Regions from separate parts of the Bradyrhizobium sp. C-145 genome, predicted to be linked through region 2. Evidence: riboswitches for the same ligand, from Rfam matches in the RefSeq annotation. Region 2 holds a riboswitch; each other region holds the start of a gene.

Region 1 (7,049 bases), 4.4 Mb from region 2:
TCGACCAAAACCGGGCGCTCGCGCTTGAAATCGTCGCCTCGTGATGCGCTCTGGACATAGCGATCGTTCCCCTCCATCAGCCGCTTCAGGGCAGCATCCGGCGAGAGCAGGTTATGTGGCTTGGGCGGCGCTTTTGCTTGCTTCGCATCGACAATGTTGTTGCCAAGCCGCAGGCAAACCGCCGAAACAGCGAACAGCAACAGCGAGCGGCGCAAAGGTGCGATCTTGGTGAGATAGGACATATTCGGAGAACGGCCGGCATACATGCGTCTCACCTCATCGCGCGGCTTTACGCCACCCGGTGGCTTCGGCTTCCGCTTCGCTGCAGAGCCAGCGTCCACCGGGCTTCTTTGTCATGTCGATTTGTCCGTAACTGAGTTGCCCGGGCAGGTGATAAATGCGCTCGCCGTTGAGGTCCGCGGTGCCTTTTATCAGACACTCGGGCGAGGGCGGGTCCAATAGCAGAGCGGATCCGAGCAGGAGTTCCTGAGCGTCGATCGGAATCGAACTTGCGCCGACGATGATCGTCCTCTTGTTGCGGCGACGCCAGTCCCAAGGCGCGATGAACGCCCCCGACCACAGCCCCGCATAGCCTGTGCTCGCCACCAACTCATAGATAGCATAGCTATGGTTAGATGGACCCGACGATAGTGCCCAGCCCGAGCGTACCATCCAGGCGTTCACATCTTCGCCTTCGATAAAGCAACTGCCGAGTGACCTCCTGTACTCATCAACTCCTGTGGTATGACAATCCCACGTTCGTCCGTTCGAATGCTTGATAAGCTCGTCGCGAGCAGCTACGCCGCAAGCCCATTTCCTGCCGTGGGCGTCGAGGCAAATCTGATCAGTCTCAGGAGCTTCGATCCCTGAGAGCCGAATCTTGGTTTGCTCGATCTCGATCATATTGCCGTCGACGATGCGCGGAGCACCGCTGAGTTTGCCCGCGCAGACCGGAGATGTGATGAGAGCGAGCAATGCGACCATCATTACGCGGTGTTTCATCCCGACAATTACCTTTCGCTCTTGATCCACGTTCACGCACGAGCCGGTGCCGCCACATTCGACTGCTGGACGCATCATGTCCGTTATTCGGCCGGCATCGTTCGACGTGTGCTTTATGAAAGCTTGGTCGAGATTTCGAACCTACGACCTGACGCTGCGTGAGGTTCAAGCGATTTCTTCCGGTGTGCGTGTCGCGGTATCCTTCGAGTCTCGATGGGCTCTCTCAGTGGGCGCGCACTGCACCCTCTCGACCTGAGGAGGAGATTCCCATCGCTCAGCGCCGAACTCGCGATGCAGGAGAAAGCCGAAGCTCGGAACGCTGTTTCTGCCGCGCTTGAACAAAAAGCGCCTGTGAATTTTCGGCGGTGGAGTGGAAGTCAGGCGTGGAGGAGCGACCCTGCTATGCTTCGTGCCAAGTTCCATCGGCAGACAGAAGGCTGCCGCCGGTCTCGACGAGGGCGATGACATTTCGCCGTAAATTCTTGTCACGAAAGACCGATGTTCGAAAGAAATCTGGTCTCGCTTCCTCTGAGATTTGGACCGCCGCGGAGTTCAGATCAACGTTCGCTGCGGAAATGATCGGTATCGTTTGCGCAAACCGCGCAGAACCCGGAGCTCTCTTTCGTAGAGCCAGCCGGGATGGGTCCTTGATGCCAATTGCATTGTGGCTTTTCGTACCTCCGCGCTGCACCATGATCGTGCGCCAGGGCAGGTGGAGCAGAACTAAAGAAGCGTTTTCCCATGCTTCAAATCCGGATCTATGACGCGCAGACGAATGCGCGCGAGAAAATCTAGCGCCGACTCAGCTCGGTCCTCGATGCCTCGCGCACGGCTCCGGGGCTCCTCGCCGGGGCTCTCGGAAAAGGGTCGGCACTCAGGGGGTATGCCGGCATCGCTAACCGTGCCCCTGTTACCCTCTTAACCGGTTTCGTCGCAACACTCGATCCCGCGCGCGGCCTCCGCGTCGGCATGCTCACGCTCTTGCGGGTGCCAGTCAGTCGCGCGATGCGCGGCGCGCACGCCGGATCGGGCTTGGGCCCGAGGCATCTTCAGGCCCGCTCCCGTGAAGAATGGCATGGAGAGTGGGTCCCTCGCAGATTGGTGTGCTCTCACTGCCTGGGGTGCGCCGGGGGCCAAATCTCGCTAGCTGGCACGCGCCGCTGAGCTCGACTCCTCGCAGAAAGAGTCGAGGTAATCGTGCTGCCCGATTTTTTCGATGACGGGCTGAAGGCTGCGGAAAGGCTCGCGACTGTTGCGGAGGCGTAAACACCGCGACTTTAGAGCTGATATGTCTTGCAGTTGCTCTGAGGCGTTCGGCGCTAAAGGAGCTGCGGTGCGATCTTGCTCTGCGGGACCATTTACCGAGGCCTTTCGCTCCCCTCTAACTCGTCCCGTTCCTTTGGCTCCATGCGAGCGAACCAGGAGCCAGGAGGAAAGGCCGCGATACGCTTGGCAAAAGAGGATTGCGGCTCCCAATCTTGTCCTTCGCTCTTCTCGAAAGTGATGACTCCGTTATGGGTAAAATAACGGGGCCCTGCGATATTACAGTTCACCAAAAGCAGAACGCGCCACAGATCACCGTTCTCGGTGGGCTTGTCATTCTGCTTCGGCAAGTAGTTCACTCCAACAGGTTCAACGATGTTGCAGCGGCCCTGCCGCAGAAGATCGCCGAGCTGGCCCTGCGCGGTCGTCACAAAGTTGAAGTTGGTCGGATCATGCAGAAAGCGAAGATTTGCGTCCCTTTCGCCATCCGCGACTTCACTGGCGATCAACGAGAGCGCCAGGGCGCGCCAGCCCAGTTCCATCGGCTTTGCATAGGTCGACGCAAGTTCAATCGTCCCGTCGAGCGCGATCTTCCAGGTGATAACGTACTGTTCGTCTGATTTATTGTCCCGGTGCCTGGTCCACGAAACGAAAACATACTCATTTCGGTCAAGTTCAGCGACGCCCCACGTTCGAGGGACGAAGTGTGCCACCTTCGAGACGTTGGACAGAATTTGTTCTATCGTCTCACCATCTTGCGCTCGCCACGTTGACTTGACTCTGTCGACAAGAGGGCTGTCGTTGGCGCGAACACTGTTGCTCATGGCAGCCAGCGCGGCCAGGCAGATCAGCGGTCCACCGAGACAAAACCATAGCGCGCGTCTTCCAGACATTCTCTTCATAACCGTCCGCCCATCTGGTCTTTCATCAACACGTCTTTCAAAGCGGGCAACCTTCAACTTGTTATGCGCGAGCGCAAGAAGTTAGCGGCTACGCGACGGGGCGACCGATGGTGTCCCGCGCGAGCAGGCGCTCCCCTCTATGTCACGCGCCGCTAACTTCAGCCGCCAGCGACAGCCCCAATTTGCTGTGCTGGACATGCCCAGCAGGAGGAGCCTGGGCATGCCGAGGACTTGCATTCTCCGTGCCAGGTAATAGACGGCAATTCTCACCGGTTTTGTGTCCTCTTTGTCGACTTTCCGACTTGCACTCGTTTCGATCGTTCCATTCAGCCTATCCATCGCGGCTTATCCATCCTCGTCACGCACTGGATATTCGACGGCGCAGGGGAACGCCTCGGTGTCCTGATGAGAATGGGGAGCACGTTTGCCGCAATTGAACCGTTTGGTTTATCGTTCCTGGAATGTGGCCTTCGATCTCTGCCATGCCTTGGGGCACTTGTGGCCAAGGAGCCGCGGCGCGGTTGGCGCTCCTTTCGCGATATGCGGCGCTCCGGAAGTCGAGGGCAGCCTCCGTCAGCTGCGCTTTGCACTCGATGGCCAAGGACGCCAAGCCAATCTTCACCGCCGAGCATTTGGAGTCTGGTTGGCACGCAAATCAACGTGCTCGCCGCGTATGTTGCTGGCTTTCGCCAGGTGTCTTGGGCCTAATCAACACTGATCCTGTTGGTCGAGAAGGCGGCTGGGGCGGACGTGCTCGAAGAACCGCTGGGAAGCCGGGACTCGCATCAAATGCGTTCTGCTCGAGGCAGCAGTTCCGGCCGCGCAAGCCGCATTTGTCCTTTCCACCGATCTGGCATGCGGCCCCACGCGCAGGTAGCCACGATGGTCATTCTGATATCGCTGATTGGAGAGCGCTTCTACATCGTAGTCAGCGATAGAGATGCTCAGTCATTCGCGTAGCAGATGTTCGCAGCATTAGCTTGCGACATAATCTGAGAGGTTGACGGAAGAGTTCTCTTGCCGATAATCCAAGTCGTCGAGGTTCTCCGGTTTGCATTTGATCCGGAGCTAAGAGGGAAGCCGGTGAAAATGCCGGCGCTGCCCCCGCAACTGTGAGCGGCGAGCCGCTGTCCAACGATGTCACTGAAGCCTGCGCGGCTTCGGGAAGGCCGGACAGCAGCGATGACCCGCGAGCCAGGAGACCTGCCCCGACAATATATTCGTCCACGGGCGGGGTGTCCCGGTGGTGCGCCAAGCAGCCGTCGCACCGCGCGACTTCCCCTGCCTGCGTCCGCCATGGCCTTTGCCCCCAACATGGGGTTTACGCTATGTCTCTTCTCTCCCTTCCGGTTGCCACGCTCGGAACGCCACGCATCGGTCCAAGGCGCGAGCTCAAACGTGCTCTAGAGAGCTACTGGGCCGGAAAAAGCAGCGAACAGCAGTTGCTCGAGGACGCAGCTGGCCTGCGTGCCGCGAACTGGGCTCGTCAGAAATCTATCGGCGTCACGGTCATTCCATCGAATGATTTCTCGCTGTATGACCAGGTGCTCGACACAAGTGTCATGGTTGGCGCCATCCCGGAGATCTACGCCTCGAAAGCCGAATCCGTTTCGCTCAAGACGTACTTCGCCATGGCCCGCGGTTCACAATGCGACGACCAGGGTGCGAGTTGCGGTCATGGACCCCGCGGATTTGGCGCACCCGCGCAGGAGATGACCAAGTGGTTCGACACCAACTACCACTACATGGTCCCCGAGTTTCACAGGGGACAGACTTTCAGGCTATGCTCTCGCAAGCCGATCGAGGAGTATGAGGAAGCCAAGGCCCTTGGCTTTCAGACCCGCCCTGTCCTGATCGGGCCGGTCACATTCCTAAAGCTCGGCAAGAGTGCCGATCTCGCGTTCCAGCCACTCTCACTGCTGGATGAACTGATACCGGCCTATATCGAGGTTCTGGAGGAATTGGCCAAACGTGGGGCAAATTGGGTTCAGTTCGATGAGCCCTGCCTGGTTCTTGATCTGGATGAGGGGGCGCGAAAATCTCTGCTCCATGCCTATGACCGGCTCGCCAAGGAGGGGCCGGCCATCAAGATCATGGTTGCCAGCTATTTTGGCGACCTCGGCGACAACCTGGATACCGCCTTGAGGCTGCCAGTTGCCGGACTTCACCTCGATCTGGTTCGAGCGCCACAGTTATTGGACCAGATCATTGCTGGCCGCCGAAGTGATCTCGTCATCTCGCTCGGCGTGATCGACGGCCGGAATGTATGGCGGTCGAATTTGTCCTCGCTGCGCCAGCGGCTCGAACCCGCGATTGCGAAGCTTGGCAAGGATCGTGTACAGATCGCCCCATCCTGCTCGCTGCTTCATGTGCCGGTCGATGTTGAACTCGAGACCGGGCTCGCTTCCGACGTCAAGAACTGGCTTGCTTTCTCGGTCCAGAAGATGCGCGAGCTTGCGATCCTGGCGCGGGCACTCGCAGGCGACCAGAATGTTGCGCTAGCTCTTGCCGAGTCGGAATGTGCTGCGACTGTCCGCCTGACTTCGCCGAAAATCCGCGATGCCAATGTCGCTGCCCGGATGAGAGCGATCGACCAGAGCATGCGCCCGCGCGCCAGCCCATTTGCCCGTCGTGCCGAGATCCAAAGCAATCGTTTCGGACTACCGGCTTTTCCTACCACGACGATCGGATCGTTTCCGCAGACCACAGAGGTCCGGAATGCCCGTGCGGCGCATGTGCGAGGCGCGATGAGCGACGAGCAATACGACAGGTTCCTCAAGGAGGAGACTGCGCGCGCCGTACGTTGGCAGGAGAACATCGGTCTTGACGTCCTCGTGCACGGCGAGTTCGAGCGCAATGACATGGTGCAGTACTTCGGCGAGCAACTCGCCGGCTTCGCATTTACCAGGAACGGATGGGTGCAATCCTACGGCTCGCGCTGCGTCAGGCCACCGATCCTATTTGGCGATGTCTTGCGGTCGAAGCCTATCACCGTAGACTGGTGGCGCTACGCGCAATCACTAACGAGCAAGCCGATGAAGGCGATGTTGACCGGACCGGTGACGATCTTGAACTGGTCCTTTGTTCGCGATGATATTCCCAGAAGCGAGGTCTGCCGCCAGATTGCGCTCGCGATCCGAGACGAAGTCCGTGATCTCGAAAATGCTGGTGCGACCATGATCCAGATCGACGAAGCTGCACTCCGCGAAGGATTGCCATTGCGCCGATCGGAGTGGACGGCTTATCTCGACTGGGCCGTAGATTGCTTCCGCATCTGCTCATCGGGCGTCGCCGATCAAACGCAAATTCATACGCATATGTGCTACTCGGAGTTCAACGACATCATCGGTGCGATTGCTGCAATGGATGCGGATGTCATCTCGATCGAGACGTCGCGCTCGAAAATGGAACTACTCGACGTGTTCAGGAACTACGAATATCCAAATCAGATCGGGCCGGGCGTGTACGACATCCACTCTCCACGCGTTCCCGAGACGGGCGAAATAAAGGAGCTGATGGCGTTGGCTCGGACACGGCTGCAGGATTCGCAGCTCTGGGTCAATCCGGACTGCGGCCTGAAGACGCGGAAATGGGAGGAGGTTCGGCCCGCGCTAGCGAACATGGTCGCTGCCGCCCGCGAACTGCGCGCTGCATCCGATCCGCGAGGCCGTTAATCCCGGGTTTGGGTCTTTTCTCGACAAAGCTGATCCGCTTGTGCTCATTTGGGCTCTCGACAATCGAGGGAGCCTTGGGAACACAAAAAGATGCCCGGCCCCGCTTAGCGGGCCGGGCGGAAGTAAAGTCTGGGAGGAGCGACGCTGACGCATCGCGCGGACTTCCATCGGCGGAGGGAGGACAGCCGCCGGTTCGATCACGGCGAGG
Region 2 (7,049 bases):
GTATTCCGCCGTTCACGATTGCATAGCCGGGGCGGCGGAGCGTATTGGCGTCGTCCGAAAAGGTCCGGCCGACGATCTGAACGCCGCCATAGACCGACCAGTCGGGAGCAAAGTCCCAGGTGACCCAGACGTTCGAAACCTGCTCCGGCACATTCTTGGGGATGTTGCCGGCGTAGCTGACGATCTTGCCGCCCACCGTCTGGCTGAACTTGTCGTATCTCGCCTGCAGCAGCGCCAGATTGGCGTCAACCCGCCAGCCGTCGTTCAGGGCAAGACCGATCGAGGCCTCAACCCCGCGCGACGATTGTTGGCCGACCTGCAACGCCAGACCGGCGGGATTGACGGGATCGGGGACCAGCAGGTTGTTCTTGACGATCTGATAGCCGGCGAGCGTCCACTCGCCACGGCCGCCCCAGAACGATTGCTTCACACCAACCTCGATCTGCTTGCCGGTGGAGAGCTGAAACGTCTTCTGGGTCGCAGCCAATGAGATCAAGTTTGTGACTGGGTCGACGGCGGTCGCGTACTGGCCATAGAACGCCAGGTTCGGGATCGGCGTGTACACCGCGCCGGTGCGCCAGCTCGTCCCCGACAGCGACGTACCAAAACTATTGGCCGGTGTCTTGTAGTCGGTGCGGTCGACCTCGGGGCGGTCGACCCGCACGCCGCTCACGAGGGACAGCTTGTCGGTCAGCGACAGCCGATCCTCGGCGAACAGTGCGTACTGGTTGACGATGGCATTGTAACCGGGCGTGGCCGGCGTCGTCGTTGCGGAAAAATAGCCCAGGCCGACGGCATCGACGCCGACTGAGGTTGTCCCGCCAAAAGGCGAATTGTTGGTGTGGGTGAAGTCGATCCTGTTGACGTCGAAGCCTGTAACGAGCTCGTTGGCGAGGCCGAGCACGTGGCCGCGGAACGTCGCATCCGTCCGGTTGCCGGCCTGCGCCTGGTCATGGAAAATCTCGATGTAGCTGGTCCGCGTGATGAGCTGGTTCGCGGGATTCCACGCGTAGCTCTCGACGTCGCGCCAGTGCCGATGGCTGGTCAGGTAGTAGAGCGTGTCGTGGACCGTGATGCCGTCCGCGACGTTCCATTCAGTCTTGAACTGAGTCCGGTTGTCCTCATAGTGAATCGCGCTGTCGAGCACATTGTAATTCTTGAAGCGCAGCGTGTCGTCGATGGTGCGATTGATCAGAGGGGTCCCGAAGTAGTGCGACGGGTTTCTGTTGCCGTAGTCCTCGGACAGCGTGAAAGCGAGATTGTCCGCAGCCTGCACCCGCACCGCTGCGGAGATCGCCAGGTTGGATGTCTTGTCACGATCGACCCAGCCATCCGACATGTTGCCGGTGGCGGTGAAGCGATAGGATACATTGGGATTGACGGCGCCGCCGCTGTCTACCGCAAGGCGTCGCGTCACGTTGCTGTCGAGCGATACTTCGGCATCGTTGTAGGTCGTTGCGATCGGCTTCTTCGGGGTCACGTTGATGATGCCGCCGATGGCACCTTCGCCGTAGAGCACCGACGCCGGCCCGCGCATCACCTCGATACGCTCCGCCGACCAGGTATCGAACGGAAACGTCACCGTGCCGGCACCGACATAAAGGCGCGTGCCGTCGTACAGCGTCATCACCGAATTGCTGCCGGCGAATCCGCGGGTGGCGAAGGAAAGACCGCCGTTCCCGGGGGCTGGGCTCGCGGTAAAGCCGGCTGCGTTCTGGGCCACGGCATCGGTGACGTTGTGCTGGCCGCGACCCGCGATGGTCTGCGCCGTGATCGTCTCGATGCTGGCAGGCGTTTGCAGCGGCGTGAGGCCAAGCCGGCTTCCGCTGGTGTTCCGCTCGGTCAGCCTTAGCGTCGACGGCGAGCCGTCGGAGGCTGCGGCCGCCGGTGCCGCGCGAGGCGTTGCCGCCGGCTTCGACTGCGGCCGGGAGGCCGCGGCCGAACGCTTGCCGTCAGGGCGGACGGCCCTCACCGCCGGCTTTTCAGGCGGGCTGACTGTGACCGGCGGCAAGGTTTGGACCGCACGGGCTTGTTGCGCCTTGGCAGCGCAAATCACAAACGGCAGAGCTGGAAGAAGGAGGGCGTGAGCGAGCAGGCCGGCACGCAGCCGCCTTGGCACGATGGGAAACACGAGAAGACCTCGGCATGACGTCAGTGGCACGTCACAGCGAACGAGGTCTCACCATGGCGCAGATGCGCCTGCGCAAGGTGAAAGCAATGTCTGTACTCCCCGACCGACATTTTCGCGTGTGACCACGACTGACGGCAGGTCTCCTGGCTCGCGGGTCCTAACCTTGCGTCGCCTTCCCAGGACCGAGTTTCCCAGTGGCCTATGACGAAAGATTCGCCGCTTACAGTTGCGGGGGCAGCTGCGGCCTAAGGGAAAATCCCCGCACCGCATTCCCTTTTGATCCCCGAGTGGGGAACCGTCGGTATCACCGTAAGAGGTGACGAGGCGCGAAGTCAATCTCTCTCTGAAGCAAGGCGTTGTTTGCTAAACCAGCTCCACCGGACCAATAGTAACAATGTCCGAGTAAGCAGCAGGAGTTCGTGCTTGGGCCCTATAGAGCGGAAACTCGCGAAAGCTAGTCGAGCATTTGGCCCGCCGGTTGATGACAAAAGCGCATCGCGCAGCTTGCCGCGGCAGAGCCGCGAATCTACGATCAGGTGGGAGACGCGCGCGCCGGACTGCTCTTCACGCCTAAATAACAGAGCCGTTGAAATCTGTCGAAGAAGACGACCGAACGCAGGATTTCAACATGCAGGGGCGGCAGTTTGCATTAATCAACATTGAAAGATGGTTACGGTCACTACAGCGGAAACGATTGCCGCAGAGCACATTTCCGCGCCCGCAACACTTTGGCGGATCTCGGAATTTGCTTGTGGGTCGGCTCCAGCAGCAGAGCGGCACGTTCTAAGTGAATTAGCGGGGACTTTTTGTAGGGCCGCCCAATCTGAAGCCCGTACGACACACTCAGTTGGTTCGTGCGTTATGTACTGTGCTTGTCGGAACAAAAGCTCCGAATTCGCCGTTGCTGCGGAAGGAATCGTTACGCAGCGGCGCGTTGTTCTCGGCGACGAAGTGGGGAGAGGAGCGGCCGCGCCCCTACTCCAGGGGCCTTCCTTAAGGATAGATTGTAAGTAACTATTCGAACAGAAGGAATGAGAGAGCCGATGACACGCTATTTCTTCAATGTCGGCGGCATTCGTCCATTTCAGGACACGCTCGGGGAAGAATTGTTCGACGACAATGCGGCTTGGCAAGCTGCTCTTGATATAGCGCGCCACATTGTAGCAAGCCTAAGGCCCGGCGAGGGATGTCGACTTGAAGTGATGAGCGCAGGTCGGCTGATCCATTCTATAGAGATGACAACCAAACCATCTCACGCTCCGGCTTTGGTTGATTGTGATACTAACTTAGCCTCCCTCCGATGACTCCGGCCACAGAGCTGGCCCGCAACAATAGGATTGCGCGCCGCCTCGCTCGGTAAAGATCCGACGCGCGCCGAAATCATGCTGGCATTGTCTTCCTTTCTGTGTGGCTGCTGATCAAGTTTCTCGCCAGCCTAGCGGGAGAAGGATAGCAGCTCAGAGAGCTTCTCGCTGATGGTCGCGTGACGTCTAATGATCAAGCTTAAGTGGGTCCACTTCGAGAAAGTCAGCTCGGAAGCCCGATCGATTTCGGCAAGGGTACATTCGCCGTGTCAACTGGAATCCCAGCGCTCGAGACCCGAAGAGCCGGCAAGCATGGGCGATGAGAAGCCGCGACCCGAACGTGCCGGCATCGCAGCTCCCACAACTTCCCGGGTGACCCGAGCGGATGATATTCTCCCGGATGATATTCTCCAACCGACAAGCCGACTGGCTCGGAAGCGCGGTCACACGCTCACGTAATACGACTCGCCTCGGTCTCTGCGTGTCACGACGACGCAAGTCGTGCCCCGCAGAGGAGGTTGAATCCTTGCCAGGCTCCGACGCTAGTCGCTCTGCCGCACGGAGATATACTCGGTTTGGGTTTTGCATCTGAAAGATCGCATTCAAAAGTATTCAGTGCGTTCTCGTGCTATTGATCTCTTCGCATTTCGGAGTCGCAGAGTGTTGGACCCAGCCACGACTGCCCTTCTACGCACTATCCTTGATGAGGTCTGCGAGGGCGTATCCCGCAGCGAGACTGGCCTTCGCGCCCATGTCGCCTCCAAGATGCTGGACGCCGCCAGAAACGGTGAAACTACCGCGGAGCGGCTGAGACAGGTGGCCATAGAGGCACTTCGCTCGGCGCCAACGATGTGGCGATAGGTCTCGGCAGTCCTGAAGTGAATTTGCAGGTCACAGTGTTGAAGATTCTCATCAGTTACCCGGATGGATTCGCATCCATGCCCGACCTCAAGCGAGACATGGCGATTTTGGCTACGAGCGGGCCGGATTGGGCAGCGCCCACGAAGAGAATGGGTGCGCGTGTGCCGGGGCTCGACATCTTTTCCCAAGGATTGATTGAGCGCGTCAATCGAGGTTGGCGCATCACGGACAAGGGCCGGGCCGTCCTTGAGGTGATGGAAGCAAGATCGTCCGTCGTAGAAAAGCGAATAGATGAGGACGGACCTGCTGCCGGGACCAACGCTGCTGCCGAGGCGAACGTAGCTGCCAAAGAGCCTGTGAACGCTGCCACGGCTCTTTCAGTTGCGGCCAAGGCAGATCGACGGGCCGCTAAACGACGGCAACGGCTTCGCACTTTTGGAAATGGACGTGCAATACGGTCGTGACTCCGAAACATTGCAGCTTGCGCTTTGGCGACACTCTGCACGACGTGTGGTCTCGAGTTCAGGAGACCGGTGCCTATTTCAAAGCTTTCCACAGTGCTGCTCGTCGTGGGCTTCTCTCGATCCTCGCCGCCGAATCCTTCTTCGAATCTGAGTGAAGACGTAAGTGCTCCAGATTATCAGCATGTCGCCAACACCTTCCCTGCTTCTGCCGGTTGAATGCAACGCGAAACACTCTTGTTGGTGTCCGCCCAGAGCCAAATCGTTGCAAAATGACAAACAAAATCAGAGACCGTACTCCCGACCCTTTTGAGCGACATACCGAACGGGCCGAGGAAAGATAATGTACTGGCACTAAAAGTGATTCGTGCCGCACTACGTCTCACTAATCGCGCATCGTGCCTTAAAGATGCATTTTGTGCGCGCAACGGCCGGAATTGTGCGCCCAGAGACGATAAGAAAAGCACGTTCAATCCAAAACCAAAACTGCCCTGATTCGAGGCCGGCAGGCAGCTGAGACTCATGCGCAAGCATGATTCCATTTGAGGAACCTTCCTTGGGTTTACCGCAGCGGGGCTGTTCTCCTGTGGGAAAGCCTGTTCGGCTTCACGTTTCTCCAGAGATAGTCCAAGGCTTGAGTTTCGCGTTTCCATTGCTCCTTGCGGCCCGGAGAATGGGCCGGAATAAAATCTAGCTATCCACTTCCTCTTTAAACGGCCTTATTGAAGGCGCCATCAAGCGGCTGACTTTTTATGCTTCGAGGCAAATGGCGAACAAGGCGCGTCCGCTTTGAACATGAATACCGGGTAGCTCTTCTGGATGCAGATGGAAGATGGTGGCGCAGTTGCGTGCTCAGCGAGGCGTCCGAAACCGGTGCGCGCCTTCTGATCAAGGATCGCCAGACGTGCTCCGATCGAGGCATTTCTTCCTGCTACTCTCGAAAACAGGGTTGGCATTCCGCCGATGCGAATTGGTTCGACTAGATGGCTGCGAAGCCGATATTGAGTATGTGAACGCCAGAACGGCTCGTTTCCGCGAGAAGTCAAGGCATAGGCCGGCCGCGACGTGACCGCTTTAGCAATCATGCGATCGCTTGAAGAGAGCGCGAGAACACGCTCGCCGGGCGGCTCAAACCATAGTGATCACGAAGAGTGCTGCCCGCATAGTCCTGACGGAACAGGCCGCGTTTGCGCAGGATCGGCACGACTTCCTCGGCGAAAAGGTCGAAGCCGCCAGGTAGCCAGGGTGGCATGACGTTGAAGCCGTCGGCGGCGCCGTTTTCGAACCAGGTCTGGATGTTGTCGGCGATCTTTTCCGGCGGTCCGGCGATCACCCAATGGCCGCGCGCGCCGGCGAGCCGCTGCACGAGCTGGCGGATAGTCGGTTTCTCGCGATCCACGATGTCGACGACGAGCTTGAAGCGGCTGGCGGCGCCGTGCACGCCATTGGTGTCGATCAGGTGCCGCGGAAAAGGCCCATCGAGGTCGAACCCTGAAAGATCAAGCCCGGTCATCTGGCGGAGCTGGGCCAGCGAGAATTCCGGCTGGATCAGCGCGTTGAATTGCTCCTGGAGCCGGTCGGCCTCGACCTGCGTGCTGGCGATGAACGGAGAGATGCCGGGAAGGATTTTGATCTGGTCGGGGCTGCGGTCGAACGCGCGCGCCTGACGCTTGATGTCCGTGTAGAACTCCTGCGCACTCGCCAGGGTCTGATGTGCGGTGAAGATGGCTTCCGCAAAGCGCGCCGCAAACGCCCGTCCGTCCTCGGACGAGCCGGCCTGGACATAGACCGGCCGCCCCTGCGGCGGTCGCGAAACGTTCAGCGGGCCGCGCACGCGGAAATGCTTCCCGATGTGGTCGATCGTATGGATCTTGCTGGTCTCGGCGAAAATGCCGGAGACGGGGTTGTTGACCAGCGCGTCATCTTCCCAACTGTCCCACAGCTTGGTGATGACATCGAGATATTCCCGCGCGCGCTCATAGCGTTCGTGATGCGGCGGATGCTCGGGCAGCCCGAAATTCTGCGCGGCTTGCGGCGAGCTCGTCGTCACGATGTTCCAGCCCGCACGGCCACGGCTGATGTGATCCAGCGAGGCGAACAGCCGCGCCAGATTGTAGGGCTCGGTGTAGGTCGTCGACGCGGTTGCGATCAGGCCGATGCGCTTGGTAGCGGTCGCGATCGCGGTGAGCAGCGTGATCGGCTCGAGCCGGAAGCGCTGCGCGTAGCGGACGTTGTCTGCGAGCGCCGGGCCGTCCGCGAAGAACACCGCATCGAACTTGTGCGCTTCGGCGC
Region 3 (7,049 bases), 3.3 Mb from region 2:
CCGAGATCGCGTCGCGCCTCGGTCGAGACGTCCTCGAGATAGTCCTTGGCCTTGCTCGCCTTGCCGGTGACTGCGGCGCAGGCCTTCACGATCGCCAGCGCATCCTCGCCGAGACGTTTGGCCGCGCGCCTTGCGCCTGCGTAGTCCTTGGCGCCGAGGCGCTTGTCCATGCGCGCGCGGTGATCGTCAGCGGACAGAAGATCGCTGAACGCCGCGTAGGAATCTTCTTCGCTCCGCTCGGACAATTCGTCCGTGCGCCAGGCCTCGCGCACGAGACGCGCGGCCCTGTCGGTCTCGCCTTCAGTGAGCAGTACGCGGGCCAGCGCGAACTTGCCCTTGGCGCTGGTCGGCCGGTCCATGGTGAATTTGTGTACGGTGGCCGCGTCACTCTTTTCCTGCCACAGCCGCGCCTCGGCGCGGCGGCGGAGCAGGGCGCTGCTCGGCCAGTCCGGATTGGCGGCGAGGAAGGCGGCGTAGCGCTTGAAATTCGCCATGCTCTCTGAGTGGCGCAGCATGAACCAGTCCGCAAGCCTCTGTCCGGCGGGGTCAGTGATCCGGTCACGCGCGGCGCCCGCATCTTCGGTCTTGCCCTTGCGCGCGAGGTCGATCGCATCCTTCAGCGCGGCGAGATCGCCGGTCAGCGGCGGCGGTGCCGGCTTGTCCGAGGGCTCGTCGACCGCTTTCTTCGGCCGGCGCTTGGCCTCGGCGTGCTTGCCGTGCCGCGCTTTGCCGGCCGAGGCATGGCGCTGCTTGCCGGCTTTCGCCTCATGCGTCTTCTTCGGCGCGGATGATTTATGATTGCTCTTCGCCGCCAACTCGGTGGGAAGGAGGGCCATCGTGGCCACGGCAACGACACACGCGAGCGAGCGTAGGCACTGGTTCATTCCATGGTCCCCCTGCGAAACCACTACAAACCAAGGTCCGCGACGACATGCGGCTTGAGAATCAAGAGACGACACCAAACGATGTCATGACATCGTTTCGCATTCCTCACGCTCTCGCGACAATGCGGCAAAATACGGATGGGAACTCGGGAACTTCCGAAATAGCGGAAAAGGCAGCATGTTTAACCTTTGTTAACGATTGGCTCGCGCGACGGTTGCGTACGGTTCACCGCGTCAGAAAGGCGAGATTGCGCGTGTTCCCACCGCTAAATCCGGTGTATTGAGTTCCCTCGCTTCATCCTTTCAGCCTTTGCCCTGCACCTATGCCGATTTTCAACCAGTCGATCCGGCGCAAGATCGTCGGCATCGCCCTCGGATTGATCGTCCTGATGCTGGTCACCTCGATCCTGTCGATGGTGATGTCGAGCAAGGTCGGCGTCCTCCTGGACGAGCTGACCAACCGCTACATCCCGGCCTACGGCCATCTGGCGCGCGCCAACATCCGCTCGCTGGAGCGGGCGCTGGCGCTGCGGCGCATGGTCATGTCCAAGATGCAGTCGCCGTCGGACGAGGAGGCCTACGCGGCGCGGGTGCGCGAGTTCGAGCAGACCGACCGCAGGATCGAGGAGGAGGCCGAGAGCGCACGCACGCTCATCAACGCCATCATCAACGATCCCAGGACACCGTCCGACAATGCCGCGCTGGCGCGGATCGAGCTCCGCATCGAGACCGCCGTCACTGAGCTGCGCCGCGATCTGACCGAGGACCACGCAAAGCTGGCCAAGCAGGTCGATGCCAGACAGATGGCGGAGGCCCGCGGCACGCTGGAGCACATCGACGTGCTGCGCGACCAGTTCAATCAGAAGATCGATGCGATCCGCGCCGACATGCTGGCGCAGGTTTTCTTCAGCACGTCGCAGGTGATTAGCCATCAGCACCAGGCGATCATCGTATCGGGCATCGTGACCTTGCTCGCAGCGATCGTTGGATTTGCCTTTGCGCTCCTGGTGAGTAGCGGCATCACGCGCCCGGTGCGGCTGCTGCTCGCCGGCACCCGCGAGGTCGAGGCGGGCCGGTTCGACAAGCCCATTACCGTCTCCACCCAGGATGAGATCGGCGAGCTTGCCGCGGCCTTCAACCGCATGATCGAGCAGCTCCGCCACAACGAGCGCATCCGCGAGACCTTCGGCCGCTACATCGACCCGAAAGTGGTGCAGGGCCTGATTGACCGGCCGGAGGTCGCCATCGACGGCCAGCGCCGGGTCATGACCATCATGTTCTGCGACATGAGCGGCTTCACCTCGATGAGCGAGGGCGTGACCCCGCGCGGCCTCGTCAAGGTGATGAACCACTACTTCACGGTGATGTCCGGCCCCATCCGCAGCAATCGCGGCATCATCGACAAATATATCGGCGATGCCATCATGTGCTATTGGGGCCCGCCCTTCATCGAGGAGGACGAGCAGGCGATGCTCGCCGGCCTTGCCGCCATCGAGATGGCCGATCAGGTGCCCGCGCTCCAGAAGCAGCTGCCGGATCTGCTCGGCATCCGCGCCATGCCGGCGCCGTGCGATCTGCGCATCGGCATCGCCACCGGCGAGGTCCTGACCGGCAGCATCGGCTCCGACCTGATGATGAGCTTTACCGTGATGGGCGACGCCGTGAACCTCGCCTCGCGGCTGGAGGCCGCCAACAAGGCCTACGGCACCCGCGTCCTGGTCTCGCAAGCAACGGCGGATGCGATCGGCTCACAGCTCGAACTGCGTGAGATTGATCGCGTCGCGGTCGCGGGGCAGCGCGCACCGCAGGCCGTCTTCGAGGTGATGGGCAAGGCCGGCGCACTCACCGATGCGCAAGCGCGCCTGCGCACGCACTATGCCGAAGGCCTTGCCGCCTATCGCGCCGGGCACTTCGACGACGCCCGCGCCGCCTTCAACGCCGCGCTCGAAGCGGTCCCCGGCGACGGTCCCTCGCGCACGCTGCTCGGCCGCATCGCGCAGTTCGAGGTCAACCCGCCGGACGTGGGTTGGGACGGCGCCTGGCGGTTGGAGCAGAAATAGCATTGCCTGCCGTCCGGCGTCGCCGACCGGAAAAAACGATTCTACTCCATAACGATGTTCGCCGTGACCTATTTCCCGGGCTTAGGCTCGACGTCCCTGAGGCGTCAGATGGGGACACGCCGATGACACACCTTGAGGACAGGCTCGAACGGTTCGAGACGCTCTCCGCCGAGTGCGAGCTGATTGCCAAGCTCGCCACCGACAGCACCAAGCGCGAGTTCTATCTGAAGCTCGCCGAGCAGTACCGCCAGCTGGCAGTGGATATGCGGCAGGCGATCGCGACCAGCGCTGCTGCTTGAGGCCGACTGCAATCCGTTCTTAACATTTGGCGCGCATTCTCAGGCGCATGCGGGCGTCGCTGATTGGCGATGGCTCGTAGTGGGAAGGCCGGGGTTCGTTGCAATGCAGCGCCTCGCGAGTGTCACTTGCCATGTTTGACGGGCAATCCCATGCGTCTCGTTGCAGTGATCATATTCGCGCTCATGACGGCGGCCTGCGATCAGGAGCAGGACATCACCGGCTCGACGTCGACCTGCCCGATGCGAAACTACAGCTACAATCCTCGCGACATGAACCAGTGCGTCAGCGCCTGCAAGTCATGCGATCACGGCACCACGGTCACCTGCACGACCTCCTGCACCCTCAAGGGGGCTCGCTGAGTTCTTGATGCTTGTGGCCAAAATCGCCGGCGCGCCAAAAGACAGGAGGCTGTCGGCGGTGCCCAGGCACCGGAACGATTCACTTGGATTAATCATTGAAGGAGGCGGGCAGGACGCGTGGAGTCCGATTGAATGGGTATGCTCGATCCCGGCCGGTTCCTAGTGTCGTGCTCGCATTGCGACGCTTGGCCGATGGCTGCCAACGTCAAACGTTCAAGCTGGTCGGCATTCCCGCGTGAGGTCCGTTTCGTGTGTCGGCGCTGCCGCCGCGAGGAGACCGCGATTGTCTCTGCCTCCGGCGAACTGACGCCGATCAAGCGCATCGATGTTCCGCCACGCGACGTCGCCATCGCTTGGGCGCAGGCCCAGCGCCCGCGAGGGCGGACGTAGCTGCCGGGCCTCTGCTTGCGGGACGCACCGGCAGCGGCGAGTGGTCGCTGCCAGATGCAACCAGTCGATTGACTCCCGGGCTGCACGACTCGTAAAAGATCCGCGACGGTTCTCCTCACGGAGATCAAAAGGGAACGTGGTGCGAGATTTTCCCAACGCCGGGATCTTCTCAATGCCATGGCTGCCCCCGCAACTGTAAGCGGCGAATCTCTCGTCCTATGCCACTGGGAATCTCGGTCCTGGGAAGGCGACGGAGAGGTAACGACCCGCGAGCCAGGAGACCTGCCGTCAGCCGTGGTCACACGCGAAGATGTCGGTCGGGGAGTACAGACATTAGCTTCACCGGAGCGATTGATCGCTTCGTCGTGAAACCTCGTTCGCTGTGACGTGCCACTGACGTCCTGCCGAGGTTTTGTTCGCATGTCTTCCGTTTCCGCCGCAATCCGGTGCCGTCGCACGGCCTGGCTGGCGTCCAGCTTCATCATTCCCGTTCTTGTCCTCAATATGAGGGGCGTCCGCGCCCAGACTGCCGCCGAGCAGTTGCCGCCGGTCGAAGTGACCAGGGCCGACGATCAGAACCGCACGCGTGCCAGGGCGAGCAGCGATGGCGACATGGGGAGACGCCGTGCGACGCCGAACGGCGCGCCGACAGGGACCGGCTCGGCCGGCTTTGGCGGTGAGGCGGCCAGCAACAATGGAGGCATCGTCGACGCCGCCACGACCGTCATCACCGCCGCGGACGTCGCCCATTCGCCGTCGCAGACGCTTGCCGAGATCATCTCGACGCAAGTACCGGGCGCCCAGATCACGACGTTCTATGGCGGTCCGATCGGCGCCAAGACCGGTGTCGACCTGCGCGGCTTCGGCGCGTTCGCAACGACCAACACGCTGGTGCTGGTCAACGGACGGCGGCTGAACGACATCGACATGGCGCAGGTGGACCTTGCCACCATCCCGCTCAATTCGATCGAGCGCATCGAGATCACGCGCGGCAATTCCGGTGCGGTGCTCTATGGGGACAACGCGGTCGGCGGCGTCATCAACATCGTCACCAAGAACGGCGTCGGCGGACCACCCATGGCCGCGGGCATCGAGGTCGGCTTCGGCTCGTTCAACACCAGGCTCGCCAACGTCTCGACGTGGCTCAATTCCGGTCCGTGGTCGACCTCGTTTTACGGCAACACCGTCAAGACCGATGGCTATCGTGACAACAATCGTTATTCCCAGGAGAACGGCGTCGGCAATCTGAACTACACGACGCCGGGGTTGACTGCTTTCCTGTCCGTGACCGGCGACAATCAGGAGCTGCGACTGCCGGGCGGCCGCACCGTCGATCCCTCGATCGGTCTCGACGAGCTCGCGACCAACCGGAAGGGGACCAGCACGCCCTTCAACTATGCCAACCAGCAAGGTTTTGGCGCGACAGCGGGCTTCACAAAAACCCTGGTGAACGGCGTCGATCTCATCGTCGACGGCGGCCTGCGCGACAAGAGGCAGCAGAGTGCATTCTTCTCCAGTCCGACGCCGGCGCCCGCCTTCTTCACCTCGACCTATGTCGACGCCGATCTGACGACATGGTCGATCACGCCGCGGCTCAGCGTGAAGAGCCTCCTGCTCGGAATGCCGTCGCAGCTCTTGACCGGCATCGACTATTACGATGCGAGCTTTCAGCAGAACCGCGGCGCCGGCCAGGGTCTCGCCGCCTGGCACAATTACGACCTCAGGCAGCAGACCGTTGCGGGCTATTTTCAGCACACATTGGGTGTGACGCCCACGACCGACGTTTCCTATGGCGCGCGGGTGCAGACCATCAGTCTGTCGGCACGTGACAATTTTGATCCGGCGGCTCCGTTCAACGCCGACATCGGCGCGCACCCGCTCAGGAGCGACGAGACCCAGTATGCGCTGCACCTCGGTGCCGAGCATCGCCTCAACGACATTGTCTCGCTGTTCGGCCGCGCCGCGCGGTCGTTTCGCACGCCTGACGTCGACGAGCGGGTGTCGTCAGGACCCTCATTCGATCCCTTCTTCAATCCACTGCCGCGAACGTTCCTGCTCAAGACCCAGACCTCGCAGGATGTCGAGGCTGGGCTACGTATCAAGGGAGGCGGTCTTCAGATGCAGAGCAGTCTCTATCTGATGGACCTCGCCAACGAGATCCATTTCAATCCAATCCTGTTCTACAACGCCAATCTCGATCCGACCCGTCGTTACGGCTCGGAGACCAGTGTCTCCTATCGCGTCAACGACGCGCTGCTCTTGCGCGCCGGCATGGCTTATACGAGGGCTGTCTTCCGAGGGGGCGTCTGGGCGGGCAATGACGTGCCGCTGGTCTCGCGCTACACCGCGAGTGCGGGTGTCACCTGGAACATCTGGCAGAACTATGTCGTGCTCGACGCCACCGCGCGATTCTGGAGCGAGCGTCGCATGGACAACGACCAGGCCGGAACGCAGAAGCCGATCCCTGCCAATGGCACGATCGACCTCAAGCTCAGTGGTCAATATGAGCGGTACTTCTGGTCGCTCAGCGTCAACAATTTGCTGAACGCGCTCTACTACGACTATGCAGTCGCAAGCACCTTTACCGACGGTCGCTTCAGCGCCTATCCGCTGCCCGGCCGCAGCTATCTGCTCAAAGCCGGCGCCACGTTCTGACGTCGATAGGGCTGTCACACGTCCCCAAATGCACTAGAATTCGAATAGAAGGAGATCACTTATGGCTCTCAGCATCCAGCCGTCTCACGCCGACCGTCTGCGGCTTCACCCGGTCGCGCCGCGTCTTGCGCCGATGTTCTGCTTTGCGCTGCTGACGGCGTCATGCGCGCTCGCAAGCTTCGCGCTCGCCTGTGCAACACCGTTCGCGGCCTTTGCCGTCGTCGCGGCCGCGATGCTGCCGCTGCGCCCGGCGCTGCTCGTCGTCACTGGCGCCTGGCTCGTCAACCAGACCATCGGCTTCGGCGCGCTGCACTATCCCATCGACGGCAGCACCATCGCCTGGGGTTTTGCGATCGGCGCGGCCGCGCTGCTGGCGACCACCGTTTCGTCTGCGGTGCTGC

The links. A riboswitch is a leader RNA that binds a small molecule or an ion and turns the genes downstream of it on or off. The one in region 2 is predicted to bind cobalamin.
Region 1: it holds a riboswitch for cobalamin, as region 2 does, so the genes downstream of both, metE (5-methyltetrahydropteroyltriglutamate--homocysteine S-methyltransferase) here and LRP30_RS06025 (TonB-dependent receptor) in region 2, are expected to answer to the same signal.
Region 3: it holds a riboswitch for cobalamin, as region 2 does, so the genes downstream of both, LRP30_RS21410 (TonB-dependent receptor) here and LRP30_RS06025 (TonB-dependent receptor) in region 2, are expected to answer to the same signal.

The regions. Positions count from the first base shown of each region.
Region 1 covers NZ_CP088150.1:6,447,422-6,454,470, reverse strand. Annotated here, with positions in the region: gene LRP30_RS30445 (carbonic anhydrase) at 1-266, opposite strand, end outside; gene LRP30_RS30440 (thermonuclease family protein) at 277-1,080, opposite strand; gene LRP30_RS30435 (nodulate formation efficiency C protein) at 2,361-3,224, opposite strand; cobalamin riboswitch at 4,190-4,393, shown strand; gene metE (5-methyltetrahydropteroyltriglutamate--homocysteine S-methyltransferase) at 4,496-6,841, shown strand.
Region 2 covers NZ_CP088150.1:1,269,875-1,276,923, forward strand. Annotated here, with positions in the region: gene LRP30_RS06025 (TonB-dependent receptor) at 1-1,972, opposite strand, end outside; cobalamin riboswitch at 2,247-2,446, opposite strand; gene LRP30_RS06030 (hypothetical protein) at 3,175-3,435, shown strand; gene LRP30_RS06035 (hypothetical protein) at 4,096-4,296, shown strand; gene LRP30_RS06040 (winged helix-turn-helix domain-containing protein) at 4,314-4,760, shown strand; gene LRP30_RS06050 (LLM class flavin-dependent oxidoreductase) at 5,839-7,049, opposite strand, start outside.
Region 3 covers NZ_CP088150.1:4,592,330-4,599,378, reverse strand. Annotated here, with positions in the region: gene LRP30_RS21435 (lytic transglycosylase domain-containing protein) at 1-884, opposite strand, end outside; gene LRP30_RS21430 (adenylate/guanylate cyclase domain-containing protein) at 1,208-2,944, shown strand; gene LRP30_RS21425 (hypothetical protein) at 3,067-3,243, shown strand; gene LRP30_RS21420 (hypothetical protein) at 3,394-3,603, shown strand; gene LRP30_RS21415 (hypothetical protein) at 3,736-3,993, shown strand; cobalamin riboswitch at 4,083-4,298, shown strand; gene LRP30_RS21410 (TonB-dependent receptor) at 4,414-6,648, shown strand; gene LRP30_RS21405 (hypothetical protein) at 6,710-7,049, shown strand, end outside.